2 regions of the Variovorax sp. GW821-FHT06D12 genome follow, and region 1 is predicted to be linked to the other one. Evidence: riboswitches for the same ligand, from Rfam matches in the RefSeq annotation. Region 1 holds a riboswitch; the other holds the start of a gene.
The links. A riboswitch is a leader RNA that binds a small molecule or an ion and turns the genes downstream of it on or off. The one in region 1 is predicted to bind S-adenosylhomocysteine.
Positions count from the first base shown of each region.

Region 1 (5,326 bases):
TAGTCGGCCGGCACCCATTCGGTGAAGCCGAACACGCGCGCGCCGATCGGGTTGAAGGGGTCGCCCGTCATGATCGCGTTGCGCGCGTACCAGTAGATGCACGGGATCAAAAAGCACAGCAGCGCCGGCGCCCAGGCCTGCAGCAGGCGGCGCTCGTGGCGCACCACGAACAGCGCCACCAGCGGCAGGAAGATCAGCGCCTGGTACTTGGAGCCCGCCGCCACGCCGAGGCAGAACGCCGCCAGGCAGAGCCAGCGCGTGCCGTCGCGCAGCGGTTCGGATTCGCGCCACCACCACAGCGCCACGAAGGCCGACAGCACGAACAGCGCCACGCCCATGTCGATCAGCGCGTTGGCGTAGTCGCCCATGCCCAGCCAGATGGCCGCGCCGATGCAGGCGGTGAGCCGGTTGGCATGCAGGATGCCCAGGCGGAAGATCATCAGCACCGACAGCGCACCCGCCAGGGCGTTGAGGAAGTGCGGCAGCACGTCGTCGCCCACCTGCAGCGCGGCGGCGTACAGCAGGTTGTAGTTGTACGGGAACCAGGGGTAGCGCAGCCAGTCGTGGATGCCCAGCGTGCCCTGCTGCGCCACGAGGCGCGCGTAGGGCAGGTGGTACATCAGCTCGTCGAAGGCGGCCGGCGGCGCGAGCGGCGCCACCAGCGCGGGCAGCGCGACCAGCGCCAGCGCGATGGCGGCGATGCGTTCGAAGCGGGTCCACGGCGGCGTGGCCGGCGCGGCCGCGCGCAGCGCCCGCACCTCGGCGCGCCAACCGCGCCACTGCCACGCGGCGGCCACGACGCCCGCGCCGATCAGCCCCAGCGTGGCCTCGCGGCGAAAGAGCCCGAAGATCGCCAGCGCCTGGAAGGCACAGATGTAAAGGCCGACGCCGAGCGCGGCCGACATGGCCGCTTCGAGCCAGGCGTCGCGGCGCGAGGGCGGGCGCAGGCGCGCGAGCACCGCGCGGCCGGCACCCCAGCAGGCAATCACGAAGATCGCGAACTGGGCGTAGTGCGCGGCGGCAAAGATCAGCTTCTGAATATCAACTCCCGTGGCCGGTCACTCCGGTCGCGCCGACCGGCCGGCAGGTTCAAAGGTTCGGCGCCAGCAGGCGCTCGAGCTCCGCTTCGCTCGTGCGGCGCCGCGCGGCCTGGTCCTGCAACTGGTCGTGCCCGATCTTGCCGACGTTGAAGTACGTCGCATCGGGGTGCCCGAGGTAGAAGCCGCTCACGCTGGCGGCGGGCATCATAGCGAGGCTCTCCGTCAGGGTCATGCCAATGTCCGCGCAGTTCAGAAGGTCGAACATCGGGCCCTTCACGCTGTGGTCGGGGCAGGCCGGGTAGCCGGGCGCGGGGCGGATGCCGCGGTACTTCTCGGCAATCATGTCGTCGTTGCTCAGGCCCTCGTGGGGCGCGTAGCCCCACAGGTCGGTGCGCACGCGGTGGTGCATGGCTTCGGCAAAAGCCTCGGCCAGCCGGTCGGCCAGGGCCTTGAGCATGATGGCCGAGTAGTCGTCGAGGTCGTCGATGAAGAACTTCTCTTTCTTCTCGACGCCCAGGCCGGCCGTGACGGCGAACACGCCGACGTAGTCCTTCACACCGCTGTCCTTGGGCGCGACGAAGTCGGCCAGGCAGCGGCTGGGGCGCATCACGCCGTCGATCATCTGCTTCTCGGTCTGCTGGCGCATGCCGTACCAGATGAGCGCGACTTCGCTGCGCGTCTCATCGGTATAGAGCTCGATGTCGTCGTCGTTCACGGTGTTGGCGGGCCAGAAGCCGACCACGCCGCTGGCACTGAGCCAGCGCCCTTCGATGAGGCGCTTGAGCATGCGCTGGCCGTCGGCGTACACGCGCACGGCCTCGGTGCCGACGATCTCGTCCTTCAGGATGGCGGGGAACGGGCCGGCCAGGTCCCAGGTCTGGAAGAACGGGCCCCAGTCGATGTACTTGGCCAGCTCGGTGAGGTCGAAGTTCTTGAACACGCGCCGGCCGATGAACTTGGGCACGGTGGGCACGAAGTTCGCGAAGTCGACGGGCGTCTTGTTGGCGCGCGCCTTGGCCAGCGGCCACATCGGCACCTGCTTCTTGTTGGCGTGCTGCGTGCGCACCTTCTCGTAGTCGGCGTTGATCTCGTCGATGTACGCGGTGGCCTGGTCCGAGAGCAGGCTCTGCGCCACGCTCACGCTGCGCGAGGCGTCGGGCACGTAGACCACGGGGCCTTCGTAGTGCGGCGCGATCTTCACGGCGGTGTGCACGCGGCTGGTGGTGGCACCGCCGATGAGCAGCGGGATCTTCTTGATGCGGAAGTGGTCGTCCTTCTGCATCTCGCCGGCCACGTACTGCATCTCTTCGAGGCTGGGCGTGATGAGGCCCGACAGGCCCACGATGTCCGCGCCCTCGACCTTGGCCTTCGCCAGGATCTCGTGGCACGGGACCATCACGCCCATGTTCACGACTTCGAAGTTGTTGCACTGGAGCACGACGGTGACGATGTTCTTGCCGATGTCGTGCACGTCGCCCTTCACGGTGGCGATGATGATCTTGCCCTTGGTGCGCACGTCGCGGCCCGCGGCCTCGTCCTGGCGCTTTTCTTCCTCGATGTACGGGATGAGGTGGGCCACGGCCGACTTCATCACGCGCGCCGACTTCACCACCTGCGGCAGGAACATCTTGCCCTGGCCGAAGAGGTCGCCCACGATGTTCATGCCGTCCATGAGCGGGCCTTCGATCACGTGCAGCGGACGCCCGCCCTTGGCGAGGATCTGCTGGTAGGCCTCTTCGGTGTCCTCGACGATGAAGTCGGTGATGCCGTGCACCATCGCGTGCGACAGGCGCTGGTTGACGTGCACCGGGTGCTCGGGCGTGCCGCGCCATTCGAGCTTCTTGCTGTCGTCCTTGGCGCCGCTCTTGGCGGTCTCGGCCACTTCGACCAGGCGTTCCCCGGCGTCGGGGCGGCGGTTGAGCACCACGTCTTCCACGCGCTCGCGCAGCGTGGGTTCGAGGTCGTCGTACACGCCGACCATGCCGGCGTTGACGATGCCCATGTCCATGCCCGCCTGGATGGCGTGGTACAGGAACACGGTGTGGATGGCCTCGCGCACCGGGTCGTTGCCGCGGAAGCTGAAGCTCACGTTGCTCACGCCACCCGACACCTTGGCGCCGGGCAGGTTCTGTTTGATCCAGCGCACGGCGTTGATGAAGTCGACCGCGTAGTTGTCGTGCTCCTCGATGCCGGTGGCGATGGCGAAGATGTTCGGGTCGAAGATGATGTCTTCGGGCGGAAAGCCCACCTCGTCGACCAGCACGCGGTAGGCGCGCTCGCAGATCTCGATCTTGCGTGCGTAGGTGTCGGCCTGGCCCTTCTCGTCGAAGGCCATGACCACGGCGGCGGCGCCGTAGCGCTTGACCAGCTTGGCCTCGTGCTTGAACTTGTCGACGCCCTCCTTCATGGAGATCGAGTTGACGATGCCCTTGCCCTGGATGCAGCGCAGGCCGGCCTCGATGACCTCCCACTTGGAGCTGTCGACCATCACCGGCACGCGCGCGATGTCGGGCTCGCTGGCGATGAGGTTCAGGAAGCGCACCATGGCGGCCTTGCTGTCGAGCATGGCCTCGTCCATGTTGATGTCGATCACCTGCGCGCCGTTCTCCACCTGCTGGCGCGCGACGGCCAGGGCGTCCTCGAACTGGCCGTTGAGGATCATGCGCGCGAAGGCCTTGGAGCCGGTGACGTTGGTGCGCTCGCCGATGTTGACGAACAGCGAGCCTTCGCCGATGGCGACCGGCTCGAGGCCGGACAGCTTCATGGGAGGGGGAGCGACGGGAGCGGAAACGGATGCGGGAATCTGGGACATGGCCTCACCTGCGGAAGAGTCGGACAGGCGAGCGTCGTTGTCGCCCCAAGCCTGACGATTCGCCTCTGTGGCGAACCGCTGCAACGCTCCTTGGGAAGTCGCGCATTTTAGGTCGATTCGATTGCGCCCTGGGAAAACCCCAGTTTTCATTCCTGCACGTGTCAACAGAATGCGCCCACCGTTTCTGAACGAACGTTCGTGTTTTTAACCAAACGTAAGGGAGTTCGCCGATGGCCAGGAAGTGGAATGTCCGGTTGCAGCATGCAGCCACCCCGATGCGCGCCGTGGCCCTGAGCTGCGGCCTCCTGGCCGCCGCGGCCCTCGCGGTTCATGCGCCACCGGCGCGTGCCGCCGCCGGCGACAGCGCCACGCGCGTCGAGGCCCGCGTCACCTCCGACACGGCGAAGACCAAATACCCGATCGTGCTGGTCCACGGCCTGCTGGGCTTCGACAACCTGCTGGGCGTCGACTACTTCTACGACATCCCCGGCAGGCTGGCCGCGGCGGGCGCCAAGGTGTACGTGGCGCAGGTGTCGGGCACCAACACCTCCGAGATCCGCGGCGAGCAGCTGCTGCAGGAGCTCAAGACCATCCGCGCGCTGGAGCAGAACCCCACGCTCAAGTTCAACCTCATCGGCCATTCGCAGGGCTCGCCCACGGTGCGCTACGTGGCGGCCGTGGCGCCCGACATGGTGGCCTCGGTCACGTCGGTGGGCGGCGCCAACGGCGGCTCGAAGGTGGCCGACCTGCTCGCCAAGCTGCCCGAAGGCGGCATCGGCCAGACCCTGGTGGTGAAGGCCGTCGGCCTGCTGACGGGGCTGATCGGCTTTCTCTCGGGCAAGGACCCGAGCCAGCTGCCCGAAGTGCCGCTGAACGCGCTGGCCTCGCTGACCACAGCGGGCGGCGCGGCCTTCGACGCCAAGTTCCCGCAAGGGCGCCCCGCGCCGGGCTCGTCGTGCGACGTGAAGAGCGGTGCGGCCGTGGCCAACGGCGTGCGCTACTACTCGTGGTCGGGCGTGTCGACCAGCTTCAACCTGTTCGACCCGAGCGACACGGCGCTGTCGACGCTGGGCAGCCTGTTCTTCTTCGGCGAGGCCAACGACGGCCTGCTCGCGGTCTGCACCACGCGCCTGGGCACCCACCTGGGCGACTACCGCCAGAACCACCTGGACGAGGTGAACCAGGCCTTCGGCAACACCTACGGCAGCCAGTTCCCGTACTACGAGAAGAAGCCGCCGGAGCTGTTCAGGGAACAGGCCGCGCGACTCAAGAGCGCGGGGCTCTGAGGACGCTGCGCATGCGCGGTGTGGCCTTGACCATCGGCGCCGTCGCGCTGGTGGCCGCGGGGACCGGCTGGCTGGCACTCGGCCCGGGGGCGGTCGACGCGCCGCAGGCCGCCGCGCCCCGCGCCACGGCGGCGGTCGCGGTGCCCACCGCGCCTCGTCCGGAGCAGTCCACCGCATCGGCCCCCGAC
Region 1 covers NZ_JBWKRI010000004.1:35,806-41,131, reverse strand. The annotation lists gene AC07SQ_RS13900 (ArnT family glycosyltransferase) at 1-989, opposite strand, end outside; gene metH (methionine synthase) at 1,090-3,852, opposite strand; S-adenosyl-L-homocysteine riboswitch at 3,875-3,950, opposite strand; gene AC07SQ_RS13890 (esterase/lipase family protein) at 4,083-5,138, shown strand; gene AC07SQ_RS13885 (lipase secretion chaperone) at 5,150-5,326, shown strand, end outside.

Region 2 (5,326 bases), on a different contig from region 1:
GAAGGCCAGCACGGCGGGGGCGTCGGCGCCGGTCATCAGGCGCAGGGCTATGTCGCCGTCCGCGTGGGCGACGGTGCGCGGGTAGGTGCGGGAAGAGGATGCGGTCATGGGAAGGTGTTCGATGGTTGTCTTCGTCAGGTGGAGCGCACGCCCAGCCACTCGTCGAGCTTGGGCCACAGCCGCCGCACGGCGTTGGTGCCGGCCGCCAGGCTCACGTGGCCGCCCTTGAGCACCACCTCTTCCTTGTCGGTGGAGCCGATGCCGGCGATCAGCGGCTGGCCCGCCTCGTAGGGCACGATGTGGTCGTGCTGCGCGAGCGCGTGCAGCACCGGCACGGTGATGTTCTTCAGCAGCACGGGGCGCCCGCCGAGCACCAGCTCGCCCTTGTGCAGCTTGTTGTCCCACATGAGCTCCTTCACCGTCTGGCGGAAGTACTCGCCGGCCAGCGGCAGCATCTCGGCGCCCCAGCGGTCGAACATGCGGTACGACTTGACGAACTCGTCGTTGGCCATGTTGTCCCACAGCTGCACCAGCCCGGCGCCACGCCCGGCGGGGCGCAGCATGTCGAAGGAGGCGAACAGCATCTCGGGCGGCACGTTGCCCACGGTGTCGATGAGGCGGTCGACGTCGAAGTAGCGCCGGTCGGACCACGCGTGGAACAGCTTCATGCGGCTGAAGTCGATCGGCGTGGTGAAGAGCGCGAGGTTCTTCATCGGCCCGCCGGGGTGCAGCGCCGCGTACAGCGTGGAGAGCACGCCGCCCATGCAGTAGCCGGCGATGGTCACGTCTTCCTCGCCCGAGTCTTCCTGCACGCGGCGGATCGAGTCGGGAATGAAGTCGAGCACGTAGTCCTCGATGCGCAGGCGCTTCTCGTCGGGGCGCGGCGCGTTCCAGTCCATCACGTAGACGTCGTAGCCCTTGAGCAGCAGGTACTCGACCATGCTCTGGCCCGGCGCGAGGTCGAAGATGTAGGCGCGGTTGGTGGTGGCCATCACCATGAGCACCGGCACGCGGTAGATCTCGTCGACCATCGGGCGGTAGTGGTACAGGCTCAGCGTGCCGCGCCGGTGGATCTCGTCCTTGGGCGTGAGGCCGACGGCGGGCGCGGTCGAGGTCAGGAAGTCCAGCCCCTTGATGTTGCGCTGGATGGTGCGCTCGATCTCGCCGCGGATGTCGGGCAGCTGGAAGGTGTCGGGCGGCGCGCTCATGAGCGGCGCTTTCCAGTGGGGCGTTTCTTGGGGGCGGCGGTCTTGGCGGCCGGTGCAGGCGCTGCCGCCGCCGCCGCCGCGGGCGGCTGCTTGGTGCGGCGCGGCCGAGGCGGCGCAGCAGCTGCATCGGCGGTCCGCGCGGCAGGCCCGGCCCCGCCTTCCAGCGCGCGCCGGATGCCCGCCAGGTGGTCGTCGATGCGGTGCAGCTGCTCGCCCAGCGCCTGCAGGTCGGCGCGCGTGGGCAGGTTCAGCAGCGTGAGGTAGCGCGCCATCAGGTCGCCCACCGCTTTCTGCGCGGTGAGCGAGGCGTTCATGCCGCCGTGCATGCCCTGGCGGAACGGGTCCGAGGCCATGGCTTCGTTGGCGAATTCGTTGGTGCTTTTTTCCCACTGGGCCGTGAGCTCACGCCACAGGGCCATGGGATCGAGGGACGGAAACTGGCTCATGAAAAACACCTCCGTCTGGGTTTTTTGTCGTTGTCTCTTTTTCTTCAGTGATCGTCGCGCCGCGCCGCCCGTGCGGTGTGCGCGGCGATGGCCTCGATGATCTGCGGCCACATCGCGATCGGCAGCGCATGGCCCATGCGCGGAATGCGCAGCAGCGTCGCGCCGGGAATGGCCTCGGCCACGTCGATGCCGCAGGCCACGGGCACCAGCGGATCGACGTCGCCGTGGATCACCAGCGTGGGCACCTGCACCGCGCGCAGCGCCGGCTTGCGGTTGCCCGATGCGAACACGGCCGCCAACTGCCGCGCCACGCCGCCCGGGTTGAGGCCGCGCAGGAAGGCGAGCTGCGCGCGCTCGGCGTCGCGCGCCTCGTCGAGCGGAAAGGCGTCGGGCCCGCGCAGCACGCGCCACAGCTTGGCGTGGTGCGGCAGGTAGGCCTCGAAGCTGGTCGGCGCGGGCGCGAACAGCACCGCCAGCGCCTCGGGCGTGGGCGGCGGCAGGGCCGGGTCGCCGGTGCTCGACATGATGCTGGTGAGCGAGCGCATCCGCCCCGGATGGTGGATGGCCATCTCCTGCCCGATGGCGCCGCCCATCGACGCGCCCACGACGTGGGCGCGCGCGATGCCCAGCGCGTCGAGCAGGCCGGCGCAGTCGTCGGCCATGTCGCGCAGCGTGTAGGGCACCTGCAGCGGCCGCCCCGCCATGGCCTGCAGCATCAGCGCCTGGATGTCGGGCACGCCGGCATGCGGCAGGTGGGTGGAGTGGCCGATGTCGCGGTTGTCGAAGCGGATCACGTGGTGGCCGCCGGCCTGCGCCAGGGCGGCGCAGAACGCGTCGTCCCACGCGACCATCTGGGCGCCGAGGCCCATGACCAGCAACAGCGGCGGCGCCTCGGGGTCGCCGAAGCTGTCCCAGGCCAGTTCGATGCCGTTGGCGCGGGTGCGCCGTTCGGTGCGGGGCGCGACGGCGGTCATGCGGGCCTTTCTTTTCTTCTTGTTACTTGCGCTGCAGCAGCTTCGTGACCTCGTCCACGTTGGCCTGAATGCGCTGGCGCACCACGTCGAAGGCGTCGGCCTGCGACTTGGCGGCCAGGGTGGCCAGCTCCTTGATGTCCTCGACGGCGCGCTGGAACGACTGGCGGCCCAGCTCGTCGAGCTTGGCGAGGTTTTCCTTCGGGTCCTTGCCCGGCATCGCCTTGGCGGCGGTCTGCCATTCGGCGATGGCCGTCTTGATCATTTCGGTCTGTCGCTGCACCACGGTCTGCAGGCCCTGGTAGGACTTTTCATTGGCCTGCATCAGCGCCTGCAGGTCTTTGCGGCCGCTGTCGAGCAGCTTGCCGGCGCCGCCGGTCAGGTTCAGGTTCTGCAGGCGCTCGGCCATGCCCTTGAGGTTCTTCATCGGATCGAGCATGTCCGCGGCGGACGGCGCCGCCTGCTTCGCGCCGGCGCTGCTGGCGGTGGTTTTTTTCGCGGCGGCTTTCTTGGCAGTGGCCATGGTGCGGAATCTCCTGTGTCGGGTGATGAAAACAATCGAACGGGTGGATGCAGGCAGCGGCCGGGCGGCCGGGGCCCGCCGCCACGATACGCCGGGCCGGCGCGGCTCAGGGCGCTCCAAGCGCGGATTTGCCTGCGGAGTTTCCCGGGGTGGCCCGCGCCGCCCGGCCCGGGCTGGCGGGCGTCCGCGCTTTCCGTGATGTGGGATGCCCCGGTCGATTGGCGGGCCGGGCGGCCGCGACTACAATCCGGCGCTCCGAGGAGCGTTGCAGCGCCGTCAGGCGTGAGGCTCGGACCACATCGCAACCACGCTCACCCGCTGTTCTCGCGGTGAGTCTTTCTTCCCCGTACGCAGTGGCATCTTTCAAACCAGTTTTGGAGTTCACATGAGCGCTGTACTCAAGCCCACCCCCGTCTCGACCGCCGACCAGGCGATTGCCGACCTGTCCCTTGCCGCCTGGGGCCGCAAGGAAATCAAGATCGCCGAAACCGAGATGCCCGGCCTGATGGCCATCCGTGAAGAGTTCTCGAAGGGCCAGGCCCTGAAGGGCGCGCGCATCACGGGCTCGCTGCACATGACCATCCAGACGGCCGTGCTCATCGAGACGCTGCAAGCCCTGGGCGCCGAAGTGCGCTGGGCCTCGTGCAACATCTTCTCGACGCAGGACCACGCCGCCGCCGCCATCGCCGCCGCCGGCACCCCGGTGTTCGCCATCAAGGGCGAGTCGCTGAAGGACTACTGGGACTACACCCACGCCATCTTCGACTTCGGTCCCAAGGGCTCGAAGGGCGAAGGCCCGAACATGATCCTGGACGACGGCGGCGACGCCACGCTGCTCATGCACCTGGGCCAGCGCGCTGAAAAAGACCTGGGCGTGCTCGCCAACCCGACCAGCGAAGAAGAACGCATTCTGTACGCCGCCATCAAGGCCAAGCTGGCCCTGGACGACACCTGGTACACCCGCAAGTCGGCCGAGATCATCGGCGTGACCGAAGAGACCACCACCGGCGTGCACCGCCTGAACGAGATGAGCGCCAAGGGCACGCTGCTGTTCCGCGCCATCAACGTGAACGACTCGGTCACCAAGAGCAAGTTCGACAACCTCTACGGCTGCCGCGAATCGCTGGTGGACGGCATCAAGCGCGCCACCGACGTGATGATCGCCGGCAAGGTGGCCTGCGTGGCCGGCTACGGCGACGTGGGCAAGGGCTCGGCCCAGGCGCTGCGTGCACTGTCGGCGCAAGTGTGGGTCACCGAAATCGACCCGATCAACGCCCTGCAGGCCGCCATGGAAGGCTACAAGGTCGTGACCATGGAGTACGCCGCCGACAAGGCCGACATCTTCGTGACCACCACCGGCAACCGCGACGTGATCCGCCACGAGCACATGGCCGCCATGAAGGACCAGGCCATCGTCTGCAACATCGGCCACTTCGACAACGAGATCGACGTCGCGTCGATCGAGAAGTACGAGTGGGAAGAGATCAAGCCGCAGGTCGACCACATCACCTTCCCGGACGGCAAGAAGATCATCCTGCTGGCCAAGGGCCGCCTCGTGAACCTGGGCTGCGGCACGGGCCACCCGAGCTTCGTGATGTCGTCGTCGTTCGCCAACCAGACCATCGCCCAGATCGAGCTGTTCACCAAGCCTGATGCGTATCAAGCCGGCAAGGTCTACGTGCTGCCCAAGCACCTGGACGAGAAGGTCGCGCGCCTGCACCTGAAGAAGGTCGGCGCCATGCTCACCGAGCTGACCGACTCGCAAGCCGCCTACATCGGCGTGGACAAGAACGGCCCTTACAAGCCGGACACCTACCGCTACTGATCCGCGTGCGCGCCGATCAACTGTTGGTAGAGCGCGGCCTGGCCGCGTCACGTTCGCAAGCGGTCCGGCTCATCGCCGGCGGCATGCGCTGGCGTGACGCGGGCACGGGCGACGCGTGGCGCAACGTCGCCAAGAACAAGGACGAAGTGCCCGAGTCGGCCGAGCTCGAGCTCGCCGACGCTGCCGAGGCGCGCTACGTGTCGCGCGGCGGCCTCAAGCTCGAAGGCGCGCTGAAGACCAGCGGCGTGGACCCGACGGGCAAGCTCTGCCTGGACGTCGGCCAGTCGACCGGCGGCTTCACCGACTGCCTGTTGCAGCATGGCGCCGCCAAGGTGGTGGGCGTCGACGTGGGC
Region 2 covers NZ_JBWKRI010000002.1:821,581-826,906, reverse strand. The annotation lists gene AC07SQ_RS10230 (GNAT family N-acetyltransferase) at 1-108, opposite strand, end outside; gene AC07SQ_RS10225 (alpha/beta fold hydrolase) at 135-1,208, opposite strand; gene AC07SQ_RS10220 (hypothetical protein) at 1,205-1,654, opposite strand; gene AC07SQ_RS10215 (alpha/beta fold hydrolase) at 1,699-2,628, opposite strand; gene phaP (TIGR01841 family phasin) at 2,651-3,148, opposite strand; S-adenosyl-L-homocysteine riboswitch at 3,400-3,468, shown strand; gene ahcY (adenosylhomocysteinase) at 3,534-4,973, shown strand; gene AC07SQ_RS10200 (TlyA family RNA methyltransferase) at 4,979-5,326, shown strand, end outside.
Region 2: another riboswitch for S-adenosylhomocysteine. It lies ahead of ahcY (adenosylhomocysteinase); the one in region 1 lies ahead of metH (methionine synthase).